4 regions of the Deinococcus peraridilitoris DSM 19664 genome follow, and region 4 is predicted to be linked to each of the others. Evidence: riboswitches for the same ligand, from Rfam matches in the RefSeq annotation. Region 4 holds a riboswitch; each other region holds the start of a gene.
What was found. A riboswitch is a leader RNA that binds a small molecule or an ion and turns the genes downstream of it on or off. The one in region 4 is predicted to bind cyclic di-GMP.

Region 1 (3,201 bases), 1.5 Mb from region 4:
GTATGACCCGCACCGCCCGGAACCCTTTCTGCTGGAAAGCGGTGACGAGGTGCGCTTTCAGGAATCGGGCGGCGACATTCCGCCCGAGCCGCCCGCGCTGGAGCTGCTGCCCGCATCGCCGCAGCTCCCGCTCTTTGAGGTTGCCGCGCCCGGTCTGCTCGACCTGATGGTCGACATGGGCCGCCGGATGGTGGGGCGCTTCGGCCTGAGCCGCACGGGCGCGCAGGCCCCCGCCCTGGCGCGCCTCGCGAACCGGCTGGTGGGCAACGACGCGCACACGCCGCTGCTGGAACTGAACGTGCAGGGTCCGGTTCTGCGGGCCCTGCGAACGGGCAGCGCCGTCTTCGCCGGGTACGGAATGACGCCGCTGCTGAACGACCGGCCCGTGGCGCCCTTCACCACCTTCACCGTGCGGGAAGGCGACACCCTGCGCTTCGCGGGTGCGCCGTTCGGTGTTCGTGGCTACCTCGCGGTGGCGGGCGGGTTCGAATCGCGCTCGTTTCTGGGCAGCGCCTCGGTCGATCTACGCGGCCTGGTGGGGCGACCCCTGCGCCGGGGGGACGTGCTGGGCGTGGCCGCGCCTCGCCCGGTGCAGGCCGGGTTCTCGTTCACGCCGTACTTCCCGGCGCGTGACCCCGAAGTGCTGCGCCTGCTGCCCGGCCCGCAGGCCTCGCCCGCCGCTCTGCGCGCCCTGGCGAGCGGCACCTTCACCGTCAAAACGGCCGACCGCACCGGGGTGCAGTTCGAGGGAACGCCGGTACCGGGAGGGGAGATCCTGTCGGAAGCCGTGCCCATCGGGGCGGTGCAGGTCACGCCGGGCGGCACGCCGATTCTGCTGCTGCACGATCGGGGAACGCTGGGTGGCTATGACAAGCCGGCCCTGCTGCATCCCGGCGACTTTACACGGGCGTCGCAGCTCCGGCCGGGCGGCCGGGTGCGGTTTCGCGTACTGCCGAATTGATGACGAAGTCTAGAACCAACATGCGGAATATTCTTGTAAGAGTTCTGTGAGAAACCTCGCGTATATTACAGGTACTTCGTTCAGAGAAAGCCTCTGACGAGGAGACGCGAAGAACCCCGCCCTTTAATCGGGCACCTGGGACGGGGGGAGCGAGTGGTGCGACCGGCTTTTCGTCTGTTCCCTCTATTCAGAGAGGTGAACCCTTTACACCCACGATTGGGTGCCTAAAAAGAGGTATTTACATGCGTAACCTTAAAGTTGTTCTTGCTGCCCTTGCCCTCGGCGCCGCTACCACCGCCTTTGCTGGCGCGGGCCCTGCCACCAACACCGTCACCCTGACCAACGACATCAAAGACACGATTGTGGTGGCTGGACCAGTAACAATCTCTATCACGGAACTTGGGAAGGCATTCGCTAACGCCAATGCCACGCTCGCTTACAGCACACACGCTGAGGACAAGATTGGCGTCACTACCCGCAAAGTTCTCGTCAAGGCTACGGGCGTGCCCACCAACGTAACCGGCAGTGTTGCGTTCACCCCTACCGCCGCCCTTGGCGACCCTAACGGCGTCGGCTCCACCCAGACGCTGGGAGCTGAAGCGGCCCTCGTTACCGGAATTACCCAGTTCATCACCCAAGACGCTGCAGCCCTTACCTACAGCTTTACGGCCACCAAAGGCTTCATTGGCGGAGACGTCACCGTCACCTACACCCTCGCCGACGAGTAAATCAAGCGATAAAGGCGCGTCTGGCCTCTGGGTCAGACGCGCTTTTCACGAAGGTGCCCATGATGAACAAAGCCTTGTTCGCCCTCGCAGCGCTCACCCTAAATGCTACTGCCCTCGCGGAAGTTCGCCTGGAAGGTGCACTCACCCATCACACGACGCTCGCGCCCGGTGGCGTCTACAAGGGCACGCTCACACTCTCCAATCCTTCCGAAGCTCCAGCCCGCGCGACCATTTCGCTCACCGACTACCACTTCCAGGCAGACGGTACGACTAGTCATGATCCTGCTGGCACCCTCCCTCGTTCCAACTCCAAGTGGATTGCCCTCGACACCCACGAAGTCACGCTCCCAGCAAAATCCAAGATGGTCGTCCATTACACCCTGACCGCACCCGCGAACGCCATCGGGACGTACTGGAGTGCCATTCACGTCACGCCGGAATTGCCACCCGCGACGGGGAGCGGCCTCACGGTCCGCAACCGTATCAGCTTCATGGTGCAGGTCGTCGCTGACCTGCCCGGTGGGGACACGAAAGTGCGGTTCAACAACCCACAACTGCTGCGTGACGAACAGGGAAAGCTTGCCTTCAGTGTCGACACGCACGCCGAAAGCGAACGCTGGATCGTCCGGAAGCTTACCCTCGAAGCCTTCGATGACAAAGGTAAGCTCGCCGCGACCGTCACAAGCCGTTACCGTCGCCTGTACCCAGGCACGTCCTTGCGTGACACTTTCGCCCTGGATCTCCCGAATGGCAAGTACACCCTGGTAGTCATAGCCGACGACGAGGCCCAGGATCACGCTTTTGGAGCGCGTTACCAGGTCGAGGTGAGATAACGTGCTTGTCCGGCGGGCAGCGCTTGTACTGGCACTCACGCTGGGGTTGCTGCCCAATGCCAGCGCGCAGCTTCAGCTGAGAGGTGGCGTCGTCGAGGTCACCGAACGTCAAACGGCCACGCTCGCGGTTCATCTGAGCAACGAGGGTCCGGAGTCGCGTGACGTGCAACTCCAACTCGGCCTGCCCGCAGGCTGGGTGGTACTCGTTTCACCCGGCACCCTCACGTTGGCGCCAGGTGAAGCGAGGGTAGAAATGGTCGTCGTCCGTGTCCCCCGCAGTACTCCCGCCGGCACGCACACCGTGATGGTGAGCGTGAATAACGTCCGGACTGAAATGGGCGTGCGCGTCCCACAACGTGACGCCCTGCACGTGCGAGCACTGTCCGCGAGTGCCACAAACGGACAGGCTGAGGCAACCTTCCAGGTCCGCAATGACGGCAACGCGCCTGCCCAGGTGGCTCTTAGTGCTGCCGGCCAGGGTCAGCCACGCGTGACCCCGGCCACCCTGACTCTTGCCCCCGGCGAAATCCAGGATGTGCGGGTCTCCGGATCCGTGCCAGCGCACTTTGCTAAACACAGCGTGACGCTGCGTGCGCGCACCTCGGGTGCCGCGGCCGAGCAGAGTATCAGCGCGGATGTCCTCTCACCCGCGCCCGCTGCGGGTACCGCCCGGCATACC
Region 2 (3,201 bases), on a different replicon from region 4:
AGTGAAATCCTGGGACGCAACTGCCGCTTCCTGCAAGGCCCCGGTACGGACGCGTACACGCGTACACAAATGCGTGAGGCGCTGTGTGCTGGCCTTTCCCTGGACGTCGTGATTCTGAATTACCGCCGGGACGGCACGCCTTTCTGGAATGCCCTCAACCTGGCCCCAATCCATGACGAGCAGGGGCGTGTGACGCACTTCGTGGGTGTACAGACTGACGTGACGGACCGGGTGCGCCTCCAGCGGGCCCTGGAGAAGAAAATCCAGACGGATGACCTCACCGGACTCGGGAGCCGCGCGTCGTTCCTGGAGGCGTTGCAGCTCGCCATCCAACACTCTGCTTCTTCGCCATTCGCGGTGGGATTCGCTGACCTGGATGACTTCAAGCGCGTCAACGACTCGTTGGGCCATGAAGCGGGGGATGAATTACTGCGTCATGTGGCCATCCGCTTACGCGAAAGTGTGCGCAAGGGAGACCTGGTCGCTCGCCTGGCGGGAGACGAATTCGTGCTGCTGTTACGGGAACTGGAGGACTGCTCGGTGGTGGAAGCCGTCGCGAAGCGGGCGTTGCAGGCGCTTGAACGACCCTTCAGCCTCAAAGGACTGCAGGTGCGGGTTGGAGCGAGCCTGGGTTTTGTGGTGCCATCAAAAGGCGTGAGCGCCGTGGAAGTGCTCTCGAGTGCCGACCGGGCGATGTACGACGCCAAGCATCAAGGCAAGAACCGCTTCGTCATCCAGGATTGCCGCTGAGGCTCAAGGACGGCAAAGTATGGGGTCGCGAGCTTACTGCTGGGCACCAAGTAGAAAAGCAGACCTGCAGACTCCCGTTCTTCTCTTTCGGACAGGTCAGGCTGAATGACCTGCTGTCCGGCAGAGGATGTGCTGCGAGGCGTTATCTGGGGAGTTGCAGGTAAAACGTGGCCCGCTCACCCAGGCGCCCTTCTGCCCAGATGCGGCCATGATGACGCTCCACCATCCGCCGTACCGTTGCGAGTCCCACCCCGGCTCCCCGGAACTGATCCTTGCGATGCAAGCGTTGAAACACATCAAAAAGCCGTTTCTGAAAGCGCGGATCGAAGCCCGCACCGTTATCCGTCACCGAAAAAACGACGCTTTCACCCTTCACTTCTGCCTGAATCCCGATACAAGCGATTTCTCGTTTCGAGGTGTACTTCACCGCGTTGGACAGCAGATTTTCGAACGACTGACACCACAGCAGCGGGTCACCCTTCACCACCGGGAGGCGCTCGCTGACGCCACGCCGCCGTGCGGCTTGGGCAACGCTGACTTCGCTCCGCAGAACGGCCAGCACAACGGCTTCGTCGACGTCGACAGTCCAGGTTCTTCGTCGCTTTCCCTTCCTTGCCTCCAGTTTGCTCGCCCCTCGCATGTGCAAGGTCAGAACCTGGAAGCAACTCCTGAAGCACTGCCGGTTATTCTCGGAGTTCTGAACCCCGTAGAGGAACAACAGGTGCACCTCAGGAAGCCCACAGGCTCGGACCGTCCAGTCTTCTAACTTCCATCTCACATTTACAACGAAATCACGGTTTGTTATGCTGAAGTCATCAGGACAGAGTGACTCTCTGACTGATAGAAGCTTTGAAGCGTCGTCCTGTACACGGGCACCTGGGACGCGTGGAGCCAGTGGTGCGACCGGCTATTAGTCACGCTTTCCGCCTTACCCCGGAGAGCACCGCTGCCGTCTTCCCTGGAAGCGGCCTTTGCCAGAGTCAACAGGAGGCACCGTGCAACGAATTACCCGCACGGACAACGACCAGGGCATTCCGCTGACGGTCACGATCGAACGGACGGGCGCCCTCACCACGAGCAGCATCAGCATTGAAAGCGATGAAGAAAAGTGGCAGTTCGAGGACCACAACACCTTGACGCAGACACTTGATTGGATCATGCATGACGCGCGCAGCAAGGCGGAGCATATCTCCACCCAGTACCGCAACGCCGCGCTGGGCGGATGGGCCGTCACATTCATCATGCCGGTCGGTCATAACGGCGAACTGAGTATTTACGACCGGTGGCTGTTCAGGAAGCTGATGAGTTGCTGCCCTGCATTTCAAACCACCTGGAATACCATCGAGCACAGCGGCAGTATGACCCGCATCCTGCGCCAGGATGACCACTTCCGCGTACAGATTGCTCCGGAAGGTTCGCCTGCCCATGCACGAACGTTCTCCTTCAAGGCAGATAACTTCACCTCCATCCTCGAGCACATCGCTACCTACACCAGCACGGCCGCTGTCAAGCACGCGGCTGACTAAGGAGCTTCATGCGCAACCGCGCCGTACTCATTCCCCTGTTCCTCAGCCTCGCCGCATGCGGACAATACGCTGGCTTCCCGGCTGGTTCTCCTTCAACCCCCATTCAGATTCAAAGCGTCGCGTTGGGCGATACTCGGGTATTCATCGCGGACGGTTCCCGATGGTGGGCCGACGGCTCGCGCTGGTGGGCGGACGGCTCGCGCTGGTGGGCCGACGGCACCCGTTGGTGGGCGGACGGTTCGCGTTGGTGGGCTGACGGCACCTTTCAACCGGCCCCGGAAAACAGCGCTGCCTTCAAGCTCATCGGACTTGACCGCATTCAGGACCTCGCGTCCAAGATGGGGCAAGGGGTGATTGTCGCGGTCATCGACACGGGCGTGGACTTCGAGCATCCCATGCTCAAAGGCGCCCTCCTTCCTGGCCATGACTACATAAACAATCGCCAGGGTGCGCGTGAGGAGGGGGGAGACCACGACCTGGCTTATGGTCATGGTAGCGCCGTCGCCGGCCTCATCCGTCAAGTCGCGCCAGCCGCGACGATCCTGCCCATGCGTGTCCTCTCCCCGGATGGGAGTGGCCTTGACAAGGCCGTCGCGCAAGCCATTCGTGACGCGGCCGCGCAAGGCGCGCGGGTCATCAATCTGAGCCTCGGGACCAGCACCTCGACGGGCGGTGTGCGTGACGCCATCGTCAGTGCGACCGAACAAGGCGTGATTGTGCTCGGCGCGAGTGGGAACGCAGGCGAGTCCAAGCCACAATCACCCGCCTGGCATATGGGGAACCCGGATGCCGCTGGTCGGATGTCGCTCAGCGTCGGTGCAGTCGATCAAGCTGGAAACGCCGTGAGCTGGAGCAATGCCGGCAGTGAAGTCGTCGCTCCCGGTGTGAACATGACCACTGCTTACCCTGGCCAGCGTCTCGTGAA
Region 3 (3,201 bases), 1.1 Mb from region 4:
GCTGCCACCTTCCCACCAGGTGCTCTTGTTGCGTCCGTGCAGCCGCAGGTATCCGACTTCCGAGGTCGCGTAGACGCGCGGCTCGGGCATCCCGCCCACGGGTGGGTAGTCGGGGCTCACCCAGATCAGACCGAATTCACCCATGCCCTCGCGCACTTCAGGTTTGTCCCACGACGCGTGACGCAGCTCCACTGCCAGTTCGCGGCCCGCGAAGCGCTCGGCCAGGTCCAGCAGGTACTTGCGGTTCTCGGCAGTGCGGTGAAAAGAGTAGGGAAACTGCGCCAGGTAGGGGCCCATCAGTCCAGCTTCGCGCAGCGGCTCGGGGCTTTGCAGCATCCGGTCGAAATCGGCCGTTTCCGGCTTCCGGGCGTGCGTGAAGACCTGGTGCAGCTTGACGGCAAAGCGGGTTCGCCCCGCGGAGCGGCGGGCCATGCCCTCGAAGGCCTTGAGGCCCGGAATTCCGTAGAAGCTGGAGTTGAGCTCGACAGCGTTGAAGTGTTGAGCGTAGACGCTCAGAAAATCGGGCTTTTTGGTGCCTGCCGGGTAAAGCCACCCTTGCGACAAGTGGTCTGTGTCGATTTCCGACGGCGCGAGCCATTCGTCGTTCGCGTAGCCGCCGGTGCCCATGTAAATGCGCATGAGCCAGTGTAATCCCAAGGATGGACAGCCTACGCCCAAAAGGGATTTCCGGCTCACCTTATAGGCTCGGGCACCGGCAGCCCGGCACCGTTTTCATCGCGTACCGTCTTTCCGATCCGCACGGTTTCTTTCCCATACCGTGGACAGACAACCCTCAGTTCAATGGCGGCAGCGAGGTCTCTTCATCGCCTTGCAGTGGAAGCCGGACGACCTGGAGTGTCAGCTCCAGGCAGGCTCGGGTGCTTCTGGCAATGAGCGTGAAGTGCACATCGCGTCCGACGATGTCTTTGAGTACGAGGGGCCCACGTTCTGGAAAACGCTCGAGGTGGAGTTGCACTTCCACCGGCCATCCGTCGGCGTTCCACAGGCGGGCAGTGAAGGTGGATCCTTCGCCGGGCTCCAGCATTTCGATCAGCTCTACAGGTTGTTCGAAGGTCAGGCGCAGGAGCGTGACGGTGGCTCCCAGTTCTCGCAGCGCAAACGAGGTCAACTGTGGCCCTTGCATGTGCTCGCGGACGAGCAGCCGGCTCCCGGCCGGACCTGACGCCGCCCCGCCGTCCTTGCGGACAAAGACGGGGGTGGCCAGGACTCGCTTGACGTCCTCTCCGGTAATCGGGGCGTTGAGGGTTTCGAGCAGGTTCCGCTTCATGCTGCCTCCCAGAAAGATTGGACGAAAAGCCGGTCGCACCACTTGCTCCCCCCGCCCAAGGTGCCCGAATACAGGGCGAGGTTCAATGCATCTCTTCACCGAGGCAGAAGCCGGATGAATGATGAGGATTATAAGGGAAGTCACTTCCCGGACTTCGGAGTTGATTGGACAGACCTTGCCGTGGTTTATTTGCGCTGACGTAACAATTCACTGAGCAGCCGTGCCATGTCGCCGAGAGCCTGTGGATCGACGGAGCGTCTCTCCGGGCGTTTCTCGACCTGCGGCGTCGACCTGCCGGGAGCAACGTAGGCTTCGTACAGCGGCCGCAGGCCTTCCACCAGCTCTCGCGCGACGCTCTGCAGGGTGTCGCCCGTACCTTTTGCGGGGGCCTCCTCGCCCAGGGTCCAGGGCAAGCTCGCTTCCAGCGCTTGCGCCAGCGCCGTCCACTCGGGGGCACTGGAGGTTTTTCCGTGTGCGTTGTAAACGTGTGCGGCTGCGACGGCCAAACTGAGCAGGGCGTCCTTTGCTGCTTTCGGGGTGTCTGGAGCCGCAGCAATGAGCAGGCCCTGTGCAAAGGCGTCATGCAGGGAATCGGCCAGGTAATCGGCGGCGAAGTCTCCCTCGCGCAGCTCCTGCACCGTTTCACTGGTACGTCGGTAGTGCCGTTCGGTGAGGTTGTCGAACACGAAGCGGCCCTCAGCGTCACGGGAAACGAACTGAATCAGGGCGCCATTGCGCCGTCGACGCCACAGCTCGCCGGGTTGCCGGGGTGCGCGAAACAAGACTAGAGCGGTCATGGCTTCTCCTTACTGTTAGCATGCCGCGTCGCCAGAACCGCTATTGGTCAGTCGACACCAGTTGGCCCGCCACAGGATGCACTACGGCTGCCCGCCCCGCTGCGTTCCCTTACGCCTCGAGATGCGCTTACCCTGCGGCGTCCTCAGCGGACGCGCAGGTGAGGGTGCTCGTTGAGCAGGGCCCAGAACACCCCGATGGTGCGCACGGCATCGATGAACTGGGTGAAATCCACGGGTTTGACCACGTAAGCGCTGGCGCCCTGTCGGTAGCAGTTGGCAATGTCGCTGTCCTCGCGGGACGTCGAGAGCATGACCACCGGAATGTGGCTGAGCCGTGGGTCATTCTTGATGGCCTTGAGGACGGCCAGGCCGTCCATGTGTGGCATTTTCAGGTCGAGCAGCACCACGGTGGGCTGTCCTGCGGGGCGTCCGGCAAATCTGCCGGTGGCGCGTAGGTAGTCGAGTGCTTCCACACCGCTTGCCGCGACGGCCACATCGTGACCCAGCTGGCCTTCCTCGAAAGCAGCTAGTGCCAGCTCCACGTCGTGAGGATTGTCGTCGACCAACAAAATGCGTTTGGCATGCATGACATTCCTCGCTTTCTTTCCGTCGCAAGTGCCGCACCAGGCGTGTGCTGGCGCCGGATGGGCTTACAGTCTACCGGAGGAATACGCGGCAAGGCTCCTCAAACGAGCGACGCGCGGTGGAGTCGACACGGCGGTGGCGACGGTGGACGGTGGCTTCGTTTTGGCAGGCGTGGCCGCCCCGAATGTTCTAGGCAGGCGTCTGCGGTATCCACGGTGGAGTCAGGCCGGGCGGTACACTGACCGCGTGTTGACCAAACGCATCATTCCGTGTCTTGACGTGCAAAACGGGCGGGTGGTAAAAAACGTCCGCTTTTTCGAGGATCACCGGGACGCAGGCGATCCCCTGACACTGGCCCGCGCCTACGAGGAGCAACGTGCCGACGAGCTGGTGTTCTACGACATCACCGCCACTCACGAAGGCCGTCGGCTGATGCTGGACGTGGCCGCACGCGTCGCCGAAGAAGTGATGATGCCCCTCACCGTCGGAGGCGGCGTCACCACCGTGGAAGAATTTCGTTCGCTGCTGCTG
Region 4 (3,201 bases):
CAAAACAATGCGCCCGCAGTGCGGCATACAGGCGATCCCTAAGGCCAGCTCAAGGCATCGTCGACTGTGAACTTGTCCACCGATCGCAGGCGCCCTGAATCCTGCTCTGCGTCTCTGCAGGGCCGTGTCTCCACACTTCGGCAGTCTCGGCACGTTTTCATCTGCTCGGACCTTGATTTTGTTAAGATTGAATGAAGCGTATTTCACGTCTCCCTATGACCGACACCCTGCCGATTCCCCGCATCCTGCTCGTCGAGGACAATGTCTTCGATGTCGAGCTTGCGCGCACGGCTTTCGAAGTGGGTGACCTGGTCGGCGAGCCAGCAGTCGCATTCGACGGTCAGGACGCGCTGGACTACCTGTACCGACAGGGCAGGTACCGGGGCCGTGCAGACGAAGCACCCCGGCTGGTCCTGCTCGATCTGCACATGCCCCGGATGAATGGCCTGGACGTGTTGCGGCGTGTCAAGCAGGACGCCACGCTGCGCAATATTCCCATGGTGGTGTTCACAACTTCGAATGCACCAGCAGATCGCGAGGCCTGCGCCGCCTTGGGCGCCGACGATTATCTGGTCAAGCCAAACGATTTTGGCATGTTCGTGACCCTGATCGAATCTCTTAAGGCCCGCTGGCTCGACGGCCACTGAAACGGCAGTTCTCTGGTACGGCCGGCGTCACTCGGCTTTGAACAGAGCGTGTTCGCGCTCGCGGCACAGAGACTCCAGCGCTTCGACGGCGGTGGGATCAAACAGGATGGCTGCGTTCTCGCGCAGGTACGCGAGCGTCCGCGCGCTGGTCCAGGGAAGCTTGTATGCCCGCTCGCCGGTGAGGGCGTCATAGACGTCGCACACCGCCAGAACTCGGGCAAGAAATGGAGTGTCCCGGCCGCGCCGGCCAACAGGATAACCCGTACCGTTCCAGCGCTCGTGGTGAAAGAGCACGACCTCGAGCACCCCCGCCGGAACCTGCGGCAGAGAGGAAGCCAACCGGTGGCCGTATTCGCAGTGGGCGCGCATGACCTGCCATTCCAGCTCCGAGAGGGGCTCCCGCTTGCGCAGCACCTCTTCCGGAATCAGCAGTTTGCCGATGTCGTGCAGTTGGGCCCCCAATTCCAGGGCCTCGGCGTCACCGGGTGCCAGGTCCAAGTGCCGGCCGACTGCCTGACCGAGCGCTGTGACCGCGCTGGCATGCTGGGCAGTGTCAGGGTCGTGGGCCCAGAGCTGGCGAATCAACCCGTTCAGCGCCCGGTCGAGCTCGTCTGAAAAGCCGCTCTTGGCCGACATCGAAAGGCACATCCCAGAAGTGGGATGACTGTGAAGCGAATCCTTCAAGTGGGCTCTCCAATCGTTGCAGCGCTTTGCTGCCCGTCCGATCGGTCGCACCACTGGCTCCTCACGCGGCAGGTGCCCGGTTGCACCGCGTGATTCACAGCCCCGGATGACATCAGAGTACCGAACCGTTTCCAACAAGGCTCTTACAAGCCAACTTTTTGCGGGGGCAGGGAGTATTGCAAGGTACTGCCTTGCGTCACTTTATGCGGGGACGGCATCTTCATTCTCAAAATGGGCGCGTGTTCCCATGGAGTGAACCAGACCACAGGAAGACTCCGAACGCTCCACTGGCCTGATGAACCAGGTGTGATCTCCGCAACCCGAAAGACCCGGTCAGGAGTGACCGGGTCTTTCGGGAAAATCGTTCTTTATATGATTGTTTTATTTGGCGCTGCGCAGTTCGAACGGCACTTCAATCTGCGGATGGCGGGTATACAGATTTCCAGTTCCCTTGATGCTGGTCATGCCCGCAGTGGCGTTCGACGACTCGGCTTGACCTTCCATCCACATACCGGTGACGCGCTCGCAGTCATCTGAAGGGTAAGGTGGGCAGAGTTCCGATTCCTCGATCATCTCGACACGCAGCGACTTGCCGTCATCAATGAGGGTGACACTGCCATTTTCCCGGCAGGTGGTGGAACCGTTGCACACAAAGCGCGTACCGACGAGCGTGGTGACGGCGTTTTTGGTGACCGGTTTCTTCCACTGGATGCGTCCTTCGAACGGGAACGTGTAATCGGTGTTCTCGAACTTGTAGGTCCAGGTGCCCGTCACACCGTCCAACCTCGATTTCGCAAGTGGCGCCTTGTCTGCAGGTTTTTTGACTTCCTTCGCGTCCTTTGGCGTGGGCTGCTCGGCCTTCTGCTCAGCCTGCTGCCCGGTTTTCTGCTCCGCCTGCCCGGCGTTGCTGGCAGGCTGGCTGCTCGTCTGTGAAGTGGTGGTGCCGCTGGCGGTGGCGCTTTGTGCGGTGCTTGGCGAGGTGGTGCCGCAGGCGACGAGGGTGAGGGCGAGGACGCTGGGGATGAAGGCAAGTCGTTTCATGTTGGTCACCTGTCCTGAAGTGACTTCATCATCGCTGCACAAAAAATCCTCATCATGTGCCGGGTAGCCACCGAGTGCTAAGGTTCCCTTTGTCTTCCCTTGGCCCGAAACTCACGGGTAATTTCTCACCAAAAACCCGTTCAGGGCGTGCTTGAAGTCAACGGTGAGGCAGACAGCGGCACGCCCGAAGTGCTACCACAACTGCGACCGTGGTCTTGATGCTCTACAGTGTCGCGAGCGAGGTAAACATGTCCCAATCTTACCGTCCGAAACAAGCCCGGCCATCCAGTGTACGAGATCAGCTGCCGCTCAAAGGATGCATTCAGCCGATGGAACCAGTCATGGGTGAAGAGGTCGATCTCTACGGTGATGGGGCGTGTGATACCCAGGCGGGCCTGGGCGGCTGGGCCGTGATTCTCAACTACCGGGGAAAAGAGCTGATACTGTCAGGAGCGCAACGCGAGACCACCAACAACCGGATGGAGCTGACCGCACTGCTGGAAGGCTTGCGGGCGCTCAAGCGGCCCTGCAACGTGCGCGTGGTGACCGACAGTCAGTATCTGCGCAAAGCGTTCACAGACGGCTGGATCCTCAAGTGGCAGCGCAATGGCTGGAAAACCGCTGGCAAGGACAGCGTCAAGAATCAGGACCTGTGGGAAGCCCTGATAGATGAGGCGCGGCGTCACAGCCTGACGTTTGTGTGGGTACGTGGCCACGCCGGGCATGGCGAGAATGAACGTGTCGACCAGCTCGCCGTGGCCGAACGAAAAAAGCTTGCCCGATCCTGAAGCGTGGGCCAGGGATTGATCACCCGATCCACCGGTGCTTT

Region 1: another riboswitch for cyclic di-GMP. It lies ahead of DEIPE_RS08920 (hypothetical protein); the one in region 4 lies ahead of DEIPE_RS01320 (HD-GYP domain-containing protein).
Region 2: another riboswitch for cyclic di-GMP. It lies ahead of DEIPE_RS20595 (hypothetical protein); the one in region 4 lies ahead of DEIPE_RS01320 (HD-GYP domain-containing protein).
Region 3: another riboswitch for cyclic di-GMP. It lies ahead of DEIPE_RS24115 (hypothetical protein); the one in region 4 lies ahead of DEIPE_RS01320 (HD-GYP domain-containing protein).

What each region holds. Positions count from the first base shown of each region.
Region 1 is NC_019793.1:1,815,830-1,819,030, reverse strand. Features, by position in the region: gene pxpB (5-oxoprolinase subunit PxpB) at 1-961, shown strand, start outside; cyclic di-GMP riboswitch class II at 1,055-1,138, shown strand; gene DEIPE_RS08920 (hypothetical protein) at 1,204-1,689, shown strand; gene DEIPE_RS08915 (FimB/Mfa2 family fimbrial subunit) at 1,749-2,522, shown strand; gene DEIPE_RS08910 (NEW3 domain-containing protein) at 2,524-3,201, shown strand, end outside.
Region 2 is NC_019789.1:388,497-391,697, reverse strand. Features, by position in the region: gene DEIPE_RS20605 (GGDEF domain-containing protein) at 1-750, shown strand, start outside; gene DEIPE_RS20600 (sensor histidine kinase) at 893-1,390, opposite strand; cyclic di-GMP riboswitch class II at 1,584-1,668, shown strand; gene DEIPE_RS20595 (hypothetical protein) at 1,746-2,276, shown strand; gene DEIPE_RS22770 (S8 family peptidase) at 2,285-3,201, shown strand, end outside.
Region 3 is NC_019793.1:3,108,030-3,111,230, reverse strand. Features, by position in the region: gene DEIPE_RS15200 (DUF72 domain-containing protein) at 1-639, opposite strand, end outside; gene DEIPE_RS24115 (hypothetical protein) at 794-1,288, opposite strand; cyclic di-GMP riboswitch class II at 1,307-1,390, opposite strand; gene DEIPE_RS15190 (hypothetical protein) at 1,474-2,085, opposite strand; gene DEIPE_RS15185 (response regulator) at 2,229-2,672, opposite strand; gene hisF (imidazole glycerol phosphate synthase subunit HisF) at 2,917-3,201, shown strand, end outside.
Region 4 is NC_019793.1:304,216-307,416, reverse strand. Features, by position in the region: gene DEIPE_RS01325 (response regulator) at 216-647, shown strand; gene DEIPE_RS01320 (HD-GYP domain-containing protein) at 675-1,283, opposite strand; cyclic di-GMP riboswitch class II at 1,362-1,444, opposite strand; gene DEIPE_RS01315 (hypothetical protein) at 1,713-2,372, opposite strand; gene rnhA (ribonuclease HI) at 2,702-3,160, shown strand.